3 regions of the Pseudomonas sp. YNh genome follow, and region 2 is predicted to be linked to each of the others. Evidence: riboswitches for the same ligand, from Rfam matches in the RefSeq annotation. Region 2 holds a riboswitch; each other region holds the start of a gene.
What was found. Region 2 has a riboswitch for cobalamin ahead of WF331_RS06825 (TonB-dependent receptor). Riboswitches for the same ligand answer to the same signal wherever they lie in the genome.
Positions count from the first base shown of each region.

Region 1: it holds a riboswitch for cobalamin, as region 2 does, so the genes downstream of both, cobW (cobalamin biosynthesis protein CobW) here and WF331_RS06825 (TonB-dependent receptor) in region 2, are expected to answer to the same signal.
Region 3: it holds a riboswitch for cobalamin, as region 2 does, so the genes downstream of both, WF331_RS18030 (CbtB domain-containing protein) here and WF331_RS06825 (TonB-dependent receptor) in region 2, are expected to answer to the same signal.

Region 1 is NZ_JBBMRJ010000012.1:139,982-143,249, reverse strand. It holds gene WF331_RS14895 (ATP-binding cassette domain-containing protein) at 1-311, opposite strand, end outside; gene WF331_RS14890 (hypothetical protein) at 655-1,014, opposite strand; gene WF331_RS14885 (glyoxalase superfamily protein) at 1,011-1,388, opposite strand; cobalamin riboswitch at 1,490-1,705, shown strand; gene cobW (cobalamin biosynthesis protein CobW) at 1,806-2,873, shown strand; gene cobN (cobaltochelatase subunit CobN) at 2,877-3,268, shown strand, end outside.
Region 2 is NZ_JBBMRJ010000005.1:220,108-223,375, forward strand. It holds gene WF331_RS06825 (TonB-dependent receptor) at 1-1,535, opposite strand, end outside; cobalamin riboswitch at 1,646-1,852, opposite strand; gene WF331_RS06830 (outer membrane beta-barrel protein) at 2,014-2,760, shown strand; gene WF331_RS06835 (GNAT family N-acetyltransferase) at 2,893-3,268, opposite strand, start outside.
Region 3 is NZ_JBBMRJ010000017.1:34,169-37,436, forward strand. It holds gene WF331_RS18025 (TonB-dependent receptor plug domain-containing protein) at 1-1,422, shown strand, start outside; cobalamin riboswitch at 1,590-1,813, shown strand; gene WF331_RS18030 (CbtB domain-containing protein) at 1,908-2,096, shown strand; gene WF331_RS18035 (CbtA family protein) at 2,106-2,792, shown strand; gene WF331_RS18040 (cobalamin biosynthesis protein) at 2,792-3,181, shown strand; gene cobM (precorrin-4 C(11)-methyltransferase) at 3,215-3,268, shown strand, end outside.

The sequences.
Region 1 (3,268 bases), on a different contig from region 2:
ATGCTGCCTTGCTCGATGCGCTCGAGCGCCGCAACCACCGCCCCCACCTGCGCCAGGTCGGCAAGCGTGGCGCTGCGCTCGATTACCTGCTGGTTCAGCAGATGGACAGGCCCACGGCGCCTGCACTGGCCGCTGCTCGGTGCACGCTGGCCGGCGAGAACCTGCCCTAGCAGGCTCTTGCCCACGCCATTGCGCCCGACCAGGCCGGTACGCCGTTGGTCGAAGGTTTCGTTGAGGTCGGTAAACAGTACCCGGCCATCAGGCAAGGCCAAACAGACGCTGTCCAGCGTCAGGATCGACGTGTTCGTCATGCACAACTCCACAAATGCCGCGACATCTCCGGAGCAAACCGGAGGCTGAAGACTGGCCGTCGAATGGACGGCGGCATTAATGGCGCATTGGACGAATACCTCATACTGGGGGAGTGCGTAGCCTAACGGCCCGCTGGGGGCGGGTAAAGTACCGCCCGCCGTGTATGGGTTTCCTGCACGGGCCTCATCGCCGGCAAGCCAGCTCCCACAGGAACTGCGCTGCCTCCAGGCCGGCGCGGTCAAGGTGAGAACTGCGCTGGCTTCAGGCCGGTGCGGTCAGGTGGGAGCTGGCTTGCCGGCGATGCGCCGCGTGAGCGGCGCCCGATCTTGACTGGCCCTGAGCTCAGTGCCCCGTCAAGCGCTTGGCCCAGTCGCCTCCGTGGCTCTGTTTGCAGGCCTCTTCGCTGTCAAACCGTACATGCCAGGCCGGGTGATCCAGTTGTATGCCGGCGTGGTCCAACGCCTGGCGGGTCAGCGCAAGCATGCGTGCCTTTGCTTCACCCGCCACAGCAGCGACTTTCTCGGCCTCTTGGTCAAACACCCAAGTAATACGCAGGCTGGCCGGGAAGTTCTCAGGATCCAGGCGATGGGTGAGCCAGGTGAACCCGACGATTTCTGCCTTGGCGGTTTCACAGGCGTCCGTCAGGCACGCTACCAGCTCCCGCTCCAGGCGGGCCATTTCGCGTTTGCCCAGCGCCTTCACAGGTTGGCCTCGTCATCGATCTGCTGGCAGAAGCGCAGGCGGTTGCCGAACGGGTCGCACACCTGCATCTGCAGGCCCCAGTCCAGGCGCTCGGCTTCGGGCCGGGCGTAACCGTACTGTTTGCCTTGCAGTTCATGCTCCAGCGCCCGCAGGTCGTCGAGGCGGGCAAACACTGTAGAGCCGGGGCAGGCATCGCCATGGTGCTCGGTAAGGTGCAGTATCAGGCCATCACGGTGAATCTGCATGTACAACGGCAGGTCCGGGCTGAAGCGGTGCTCCCAGTCCAGGCTGAAGCCGAGGAAATCCATGTAGAACTCCCTGGCCTTGTCGACCGAGAAGATGCGCAGTACCGGTATGGCGGGGGCGAGGGGCATGGGGCGTCCTTGACAGTGGGCAAAGTCGCCACTGTACCGCAGTGCCGCCAAGAGTTGTCGGCACGCCCCGCAGCAATGGTTGACCACCCGCCAGCCACTGCGTAGCCTTGCCACTTCGAGGTTCTTCGGCCAGGCCGAAGCTAAGACGGGAACGCGGTAAAAGCCGCGGCTGCCCCCGCAACTGTAAGCACCGACAACGGATCGACACAGCCACTGCGCCAACGCGCGGGAAGGCGTCATCCCGCCAGCCCGCGGTTCAACTGAACGGGGGATGGAACGGTGCAAGCCAGGAGACCTGCCTCGCAACGTTTTCGACTTTCAACCGGGCGGGGTGATCCGGTGGCGAACAAGCCCGGCCGGCCTGGCCCGCGGCTGTCGTCCTGCATGCCCGCGCCACTCTGCCAAGGGCAATGCGACATGAAAACACTGGCCAAGCTTCCCGTTACCATCGTTACCGGCTTCCTCGGCTCGGGCAAGACCACCTTGCTGCGCCACATGCTCGACAACGCCCAGGGCCGCCGCATTGCGGTCATCGTCAACGAATTCGGCGAACTGGGCATCGACGGCGAAATCCTCAAGCAGTGCAGCATCGGTTGCACCGAGGAAGAAGCCAGCGGCCGTGTCTATGAACTGGCCAACGGCTGCCTGTGCTGCACCGTGCAGGAAGAGTTCTTCCCGGTCATGCGCGAGCTGGTAGCTCGCCGCGGCGACCTGGACCACATCCTGATCGAGACCAGCGGCCTCGCCCTGCCCAAGCCGCTGGTGCAAGCCTTCCAGTGGCCGGAAATCCGCAACGCCTGCACTGTCGACGCGGTCATCACCGTGGTCGACAGCCCGGCCGTGGCCGCCGGCACGTTTGCCGCCTACCCGGACCAGGTCGATGCCCAGCGCAAGCTCGACCCTAACCTGGACCACGAATCGCCACTGCATGAGCTGTTCGCCGATCAGCTGGCCAGCGCCGACCTGGTGGTACTGAACAAGGCCGACCTGATCGACGCGGAAGGCCTGGCCAAGGTCCGCGCCGAAGTGGCCGAAGAACTGCCGCCGGCAGTCAAGGTGGTCGAGGCCAGCAGCGGCAAGCTGCCACTGGAGGTGCTGCTGGGCGTGGGCGCCGAGTCCGAGGCACACATCGATGGCCGCCGCACCCACCACGATTCGCACCACGACGGCGATGATCATGACGACCATGATCACGACGCCTTCGATTCCATCTCCATCGACCTGCCAGAGGCTGACGAAAGCCTGCTGCTCGACGCCCTGACCCAGCTGGTGGTGGAATTCGGCATCCTGCGCGCCAAAGGTTTCGCGGCCATCCCGGGCAAACCGATGCGCCTGCTGGTACAAGGCGTGGGTACGCGTTTCGACAAGCACTTCGACCGCGCCTGGCGTGCCGACGAGCCGCGCATCACCCGCCTGGTGCTGATCGGCCAGGAACTGGACGCTGCCCAGCTGGAAGCGCGCCTGCGCCAGGCCTTGGGCGCCTGACCCGTGCACCTGCTGCGGACCCAGCCCGGCGGCTTCGTGCCGGACGACAGTATTGCCGATCTCGGCCAGACACCCGCCGAGCTGGTGATTCTCTGCAGCGGCGATTCGCACCTGGCGCTGCTCGCCGATACCGCCGAGCAATTGCCTGAAGGCTTCCCCAGCCTGCGCCTGGCCAACCCGATGCAGGTGCAGAACCACGCTTCGGTCGACCTGTATGTCGACCAGGTGCTGCGCCATGCCAAGGTCATCCTGGTGTCGCTGCACGGCGGTGTCGGCTACTGGCGCTATGGTGTTGAACAACTGGTCGAGCTGGCCGCCCGTGGCGTGCAGCTGATACTGGTGCCGGGCGATGATCGACCGGACCCGGAGCTGACCCGCCTGGGCACCGTCGCGGG
Region 2 (3,268 bases):
TCGGTCAGGTCATAGTGCATCTGTGTGGGGCTGAGGCTGATGAGGTTGTTGACCCCCTCCTGGCTGGTGGAGTACTGCCCGTAGAGCGACAGGTCGTCGGTGACGGCGAACACCAGCCCGGCGCGCCAGTTGCCACCTTGCAGGCTGCGGTCGCTGCGGCTGTCGTTGGTCAGGTTGGTGCGGTCGATGTGGTTCTGGTCGCGGCGCACGCCGGTGACCAGCGACAGCCGGTCGCTCAGCTGCAGGCGGTTTTCGGCGAACAGGGCGAAGGTGTGGGTGCTGGACAAGGTTTGCGGGCGCAGCGGCGAGGCGCTGTGAAACCAGCCCGGTTCTGGTTGCCACGGGTCGATGTAGTCGCCGCCCACATCGTTGTAGGGCGCATTGCTGTCGACGTTGAAGCGGACCTTGTTGTATTCCGCGCCGACCACGGTCTTGCTGGCCAGGCCGAACACGCTGTGGTCAAAGGTGAAGGTCTGGCGGTCGCCGAACTGTTCCTGGTTATGCTTGATTTCCAGGTAGCTGCCGCGCTGCAATTGCTGGCGCTCGGCGTCCCAGCTGTAGTCTTCGGCGTTGCGCCAGTGGCGGCGGCTCTTGATATAGTACAGCTGGTTGCTGGCGCTGACGTGGTCGTTCAACGTCCAGTCGGTGGTCAGCCGGGTCCACTCATCGACGTAGTGCTGCACGTCGTTCTGCACGTTGTAGTTTTTCTTGCGCAGGCTGCTGCGGTAGTGCCCGTCGATCAGCGGGGTGCCGTAGTAGTTGGCAGGCTCTGCATCGCCACGGTCGTGGGCAAGGGTAAAGCTGAGGTCGTCACTGGCATCGAAACGCAGCGCGGCACTCAGGGCCAGGCTGCGCGAAGTGGTGCGGTCGACCCAGCCGTTGCCGGCCTGCTGGTTGAGGGTGAGGCGATAGCTCAGGCGCTCGCTGAGGCTGCCGCCGCTGTCCAGGCCCAGCTGCTGGCGGTCCCACGAGCCGTAGCCCAGGCGCAGGTGGTTGCGCACCTCACCGGCAAACGGTTTTTTCGGGATCACGTTGATCACCGCGCCGGTGGCGCCTTCGCCATGCAGTACCGAAGCCGGGCCGCGAATCACATCGATGCGTTCGACCATCCACGGGTCGACAGGGAACGTCTGGGTGCCGGCACCGGTGTACAGGCGGGCGCCGTCGAACAGGGTCATCACCGAGCTGTGGCCGGCAAAGCCGCGGGCGGACAGGCCGGTGCCGCCGTCGCCCGGGGAGCCGACGAAGGTGATGCCCGGCGACCGCGTTACCGCATCCTGCACGGTGAGGTTGTTGCGCTGCTGGATCTGCTCGGCGCTGATGCTGCTGGTGCTGGCCGGTGTTTCCAGGGCGCTGAGGCCAAGGCGCGAGCCTGCCTGGGTTGGCGTGGCCAGGTCGATGGCCCGGCTGTCGAGGGTGTCGGTGATGGCCGTGGAGGGCAAGGCCAGGGGTTGTGGGTCACGGTCATCGGCCAGGGCCGGCAGGGCGACGGCCAGGCAGGCCGCCAGGGGGTGAAGCTTGAACTTACGGGACATGTCGTTCCACTGCTGCAGGAATGAATGGATCCCGGTGGAAAACACGCAAAGGCGAACCATGCAGGCAGGCGCGCGCACGGATTCCGGCCTGCGCCCGCCCACCGCGGGTTGCCAAGTGACGCTCCAGGCCGGTCTCCGGGCTTGCGAGGGGCATGACACCTTCACCTTCCCATGCATGTGCACAGTGGTATCTCGAAGGGGTCGCTCGCTTACCGTTGCGGGGGCAGCGCCGGACTTGTCGTGGGTACCACGACGCACCGGCTTCCCGTTTCACCCTGCGCGCGGCGGCGAAGGGCACCTGAAACTGGCGCGCATCTGACCACTGAAACGCTGTGGCGTCAAATGTTGGCGCCCCATGAATACCGCGATAAAACACAAGGTTGCGCGCGGTTAGTGATTTTTTTTTCGAACTTTTTTCGCGGCGTTTGTCTCGAACCGCACGTTCGCCTTTCGTTATCAAGTCATGGAGACTTCCCGCATGTCTGCTCGTCAACTGTTGCGCCACACCTGCCTGCTCGCTCTGATCGCTGCGCCGCTGGCCGCCACCGCCGCGCCCAGCACCGACCCGCTGTTCACACTTGGTCTGCAGGGCGCCTACGACAAGTTCAAGTTCGAAGGTGGCAGTGAAAGCGACAAGGAACACATGGGCCAAGGCGGCGTGTTCGCCACCTTCGGCAACAAGCTGACAGCCGAATCCGGTTTCATCTACCAGCTCGGCGCCGAAGCCAAATTCGGCAAGAAGAACGACAACAAGCTCAAGGAGGCCCAGGCCGACCTTGACCTTGGCTGGCGTGCGGCGCTGGACGCTCGCAACTTTGTCGACGTGACCGTGGGCGGCGGTTACAGCTGGTCGCGCTTCGAACCGGAAATCAACGACCTCGATACCAAGCTCACGGTGAAATCGCCCTTTGCCAAGGCGGCATTGGGCTACAACCACCAGTTCGACGCCTCGACCTTGCGCGTGGAAGTTGGGGCACGCCACACCCTGGACGGCCGCGCGCGGCTGAAGGTTGACGACTTTGGTAGCGACACGGTCGACCTGAAAGACCGCACCAACCCGTATGCCGAAGTGACGTTGCTGATGAACCAGCAGGGCGGTATGCCGGTGCAGGCGGGTGTTTACTACACCCGAACCGAATACAAGCTGGATGAAGATTCGCCAGCAGCAGACAACACCAAGCTCAAGCGTGACGAGTTTGGGGTGAAGGTGGGCCTGGCCTTCTGAAACTGAGCGTTTAGCAGGCCCGACCTCTTCGCGGGCTTGCCCGCTCCCACAGGGACCGCACAGTCTTTGAATGCTGCGCAGTACTTGTGGTAGCGGGTTCACCCGCGAAGAGGACTAGCCTGCGAGAGAAGATCAGCGCCCGCGACGCCGCGACACCCGCGCCTCGATATTCTTGCGCCCGATCAGCAGTGGCGGCTTCTCCACCACCGGTTCATCCGCCAGCCACTTGTACATCACCAGGCAATCCACCAGCCCCAGGCGGGCATGGCGATAAGCCTTGGGCAAGCGCCCGACCGTTTCGAAGCCCAGCTTGTGCCACAGTGCCACCGCGACTTCATTGCTGGCCACTACCGAGTTGAACTGCAGGGCCAGAAAGCCCTCTTGGCGTGCCAGCTTCTGCGAGTGCTCGCACATCAGGCGCGCCACGCCCCGGCCTCGTGCCTGTTCGCACACCATGTAGCCGCAGTTGCCCACGTGCGCGCCAGGCCCGGCGGCATTGGCCTTCAGG
Region 3 (3,268 bases), on a different contig from region 2:
AGCGACCTGACCATCAACCCCACCTACGGCCCGGCCTCACCAACCTCGTTCGATGACCTGGCGACGTTGCAGTTCGACCAGTGGGTGAACAACCTGGACATCACCCGCGCCTTCGATGGCCTGTTCGGCCTGGCGGTACCGACCCGCGTCTCGGCCGGCCTGGAGCACCGCTGGGAGCGCTTCCGGACCTTCGCCGGCGACCCAATCGCCTACAGCGTCGGGCCCTACACCTACCCGGCTACCCTGGCAGACGGGCGCCCCAACCCGCTCTATGCGCTGGCCAACGGCCAGACCGCCGTGGGCGCCCAGGCTGCGCTGACCATTCGCCCGGAAGACGAGGCCGATGTGAAGCGCAACAACTATGCCGCCTACATCGACCTCGGCCTGGACCTGACGCCGCGCTGGTACCTGGGCGCCGCCGCGCGCGTCGAGCACTACGACGACGACTCGGGCAACACCGCCAGCTTCAAGCTCAATTCACGCTATGAACTGAGCGAAACCGTGGCGGTACGCGGCACCCTGGGCAGCGGCTTCCGCGCCCCGTCGCTGACCCAGAGCGGCTACACCGTCAGCGACAACCGCACCGCGCTGGACGCCGACGGCAATGTAGTGCCGGCCTTGCGCCGCACCGTGGCGCCCGGCAGTGCCGCCGCGCTGGCATTCGGCGGCGACAAGCTCGACCCGGAGAAATCGCGCAACGCCGGCCTTGGCCTGACCTGGCAACCGGCGCGCCGCACCAGCGTTACCCTGGACACTTACCTGATCGACATTGACGACCGCATCCTGCTCACCGAAAACCTCTACGACCGGCAGAACGGTGCCGGTGCCATTGGCGACATCCTCGAATCGCTGGGCCTGGCACGCACAACCTGGATCAACTACTACACCAACGCCTTCGACACCCGCACCCGCGGCCTCGACCTGGTGGGCGACCACACCAGCGAGTTCGGTGCCTGGGGCGATGTGCGCTGGACCTTGGGCTTCAACTGGAACAAGACGACCGTACGCGGCACCCGGGGTACGCCCGCAGCGCTGGCCGCCGCCGGTATCGACGTGGTCGGCCATGGCCGCGAGGGCGACCTGGTGGCAGCCTCGCCGAGAACCAAATGGGTACTGGGCAGCCAGTGGTTGCTGGGCAGCTTCACCGGCACCTTGCAGACCACCCGCTACGGCAAGGTCGAAACCTGGCAGCAGAACCAGGCCCAGGACCGCACCTTCGGCGCCAAGTGGATCACCGACCTGGACCTGTCCTACCTGCTGTTCGACAGCCTGACCGTCAGTGTGGGTGGCACCAACATCTTCAATGTGCGACCCGACAAGAACGGCGTGTACAACGCCAACGGCAACCAGGCGGCGTACGGCAACCCACCGTTCCACCCAGGTGGCGGCTATTGGTACACCAAGCTGGCCTATGACTTCTGAAGCATCTGCACATTTGCTCCTGGCCTGTGGGAGCGGGTTCACCCGCGAAGCATCCAACCCGGTGCATGGCACCGGCAAAGCCGGTGTTCGCGGGTAACCCCACTCCCACAGGTGTACCTTGCACCTTCGGTACTTGGCAATTGACGCAAACCCCGCCCCCATGCTCTCCTTATGCCTCACGTTCAGGTGCCCCCACAGGGGGTGAAACGGGAAACCGGTGCGTCCCAGGCCCTCCATCAGGGCCGGACAAGGCCGGTGCTGCCCCCGCAACGGTAAGCGAGTGAAGCGTCTGTACCACTGTGCCATGTAGTCCGGCATGGGAAGGTGACGCTTTCCAGGAGCCCTGCTCCTCCTCGCAAGCCCGGAGACCGGCCTGGCGTTCATGAACACCCCGCGGTGGGCGGGCGCTGTTGCATTCCCCTGGGCGGCCACGCATCGGGGATGCCGCGCTTGCCCGTTGCCAACAAAAAGCAGAGGAACGCGTCATGCCCGTCACCAGCACCAAGCAGCACAGCCTTGCCACACCCGTCACCCTCAGCCAGCGCGTCGTCATCGCCGTCGGCGCCAGCCTGCTGGGCCTGTGCCTGGTGTACTTCGCCGGCTTTTCGCACATCGAGGCCGTGCACAACGCCGCCCACGACACCCGCCACAGCGCCGCCTTCCCCTGCCACTGAGTACGCCTGATGATCACGCGCATTGCCCGTACCGCGGGCTTCAGCGGGCTGCTTGCGGCCCTGCTGCTGACCCTGCTGCAAAGCTTCTGGGTCGCCCCGCTGATTCTTGAGGCGGAAACCTACGAATCCTCGGCCCCGGCCGCACAGCACGAACATGGTGGCGAAGTGGCCGCCCATGAGCACAGCGCCGAAGCCTGGTCGCCGGAAGACGGTTGGCAGCGGGTGCTGTCCACCACCGGGGGCAACCTGGTGGTCGCAGTCGGCTTCGCCCTTATTCTCGCCGCCCTTTACAGCCTGCGCGAACCGCAGCGTGCCGGCACCGGTGCGCTGTGGGGCCTGGCCGGTTTTGCCGTGTTCTGCCTGGCCCCGACGTTGGGGCTGCCACCGGAGCTGCCCGGCACTGCTGCCGCCGACCTGGGGCAACGCCAGGCCTGGTGGATTGGCACGGCCAGCGCCACGGCCCTTGGCCTGGCCTTGCTGGTGTTCGCCCGCCACTGGCTACTGAAGGCGCTGGGCGCCGTGCTGCTGGTAATCCCCCATGTAATCGGCGCTCCGCAGCCCGAAGTACATGAAAGCCTGGCCCCCGAAGCACTGGAGACCCAGTTCAAGATGGCCTCCTGGCTGACCAACGCTGCCTTCTGGGTAGCCTTGGGCCTGCTCAGTGCGTGGCTGTTCCGCCGCTCCAGCCAGGCCTGATGTCGGCGTTCTACGCCGGCTTCGGCTGCCGCCGGGGCTGCCCGGTGGACACCCTGCAAACCCTGCTGCACCAAGCCCTGGCTAGCCAGGGCCTGGCGCTTGCCGACCTGCGCGGCATTGCCAGTATCAGCCTCAAGGCCGACGAAGCCGGCTTGCAGCAACTGGCCGAACGCCTTGGCTTGCCTTTGGTGCTGTACCATAGCGCGCAACTGCAAGCCTTTGAGCCGCTGCTCAGCCACCGCTCTGCCACAGCCCATGCCCACAGCGGCTGCTGGGGCGTAGCCGAAAGCGCGGCGCTGGCCCTCGCCAGCGAGCAGCCCGGGAGCACAGCCCGGTTGCTGCTGACCCGCCAGGTACTGGGCCCGGCGACCCTCGCCCTGGCCTGCTGAACAATTCGCTCCTCTTTCTTGCAAGGACTTTCCATGACGGTGTATTTCATCGGTGCCGGCCCCGGCGACCCGGAACTGATCACGGTC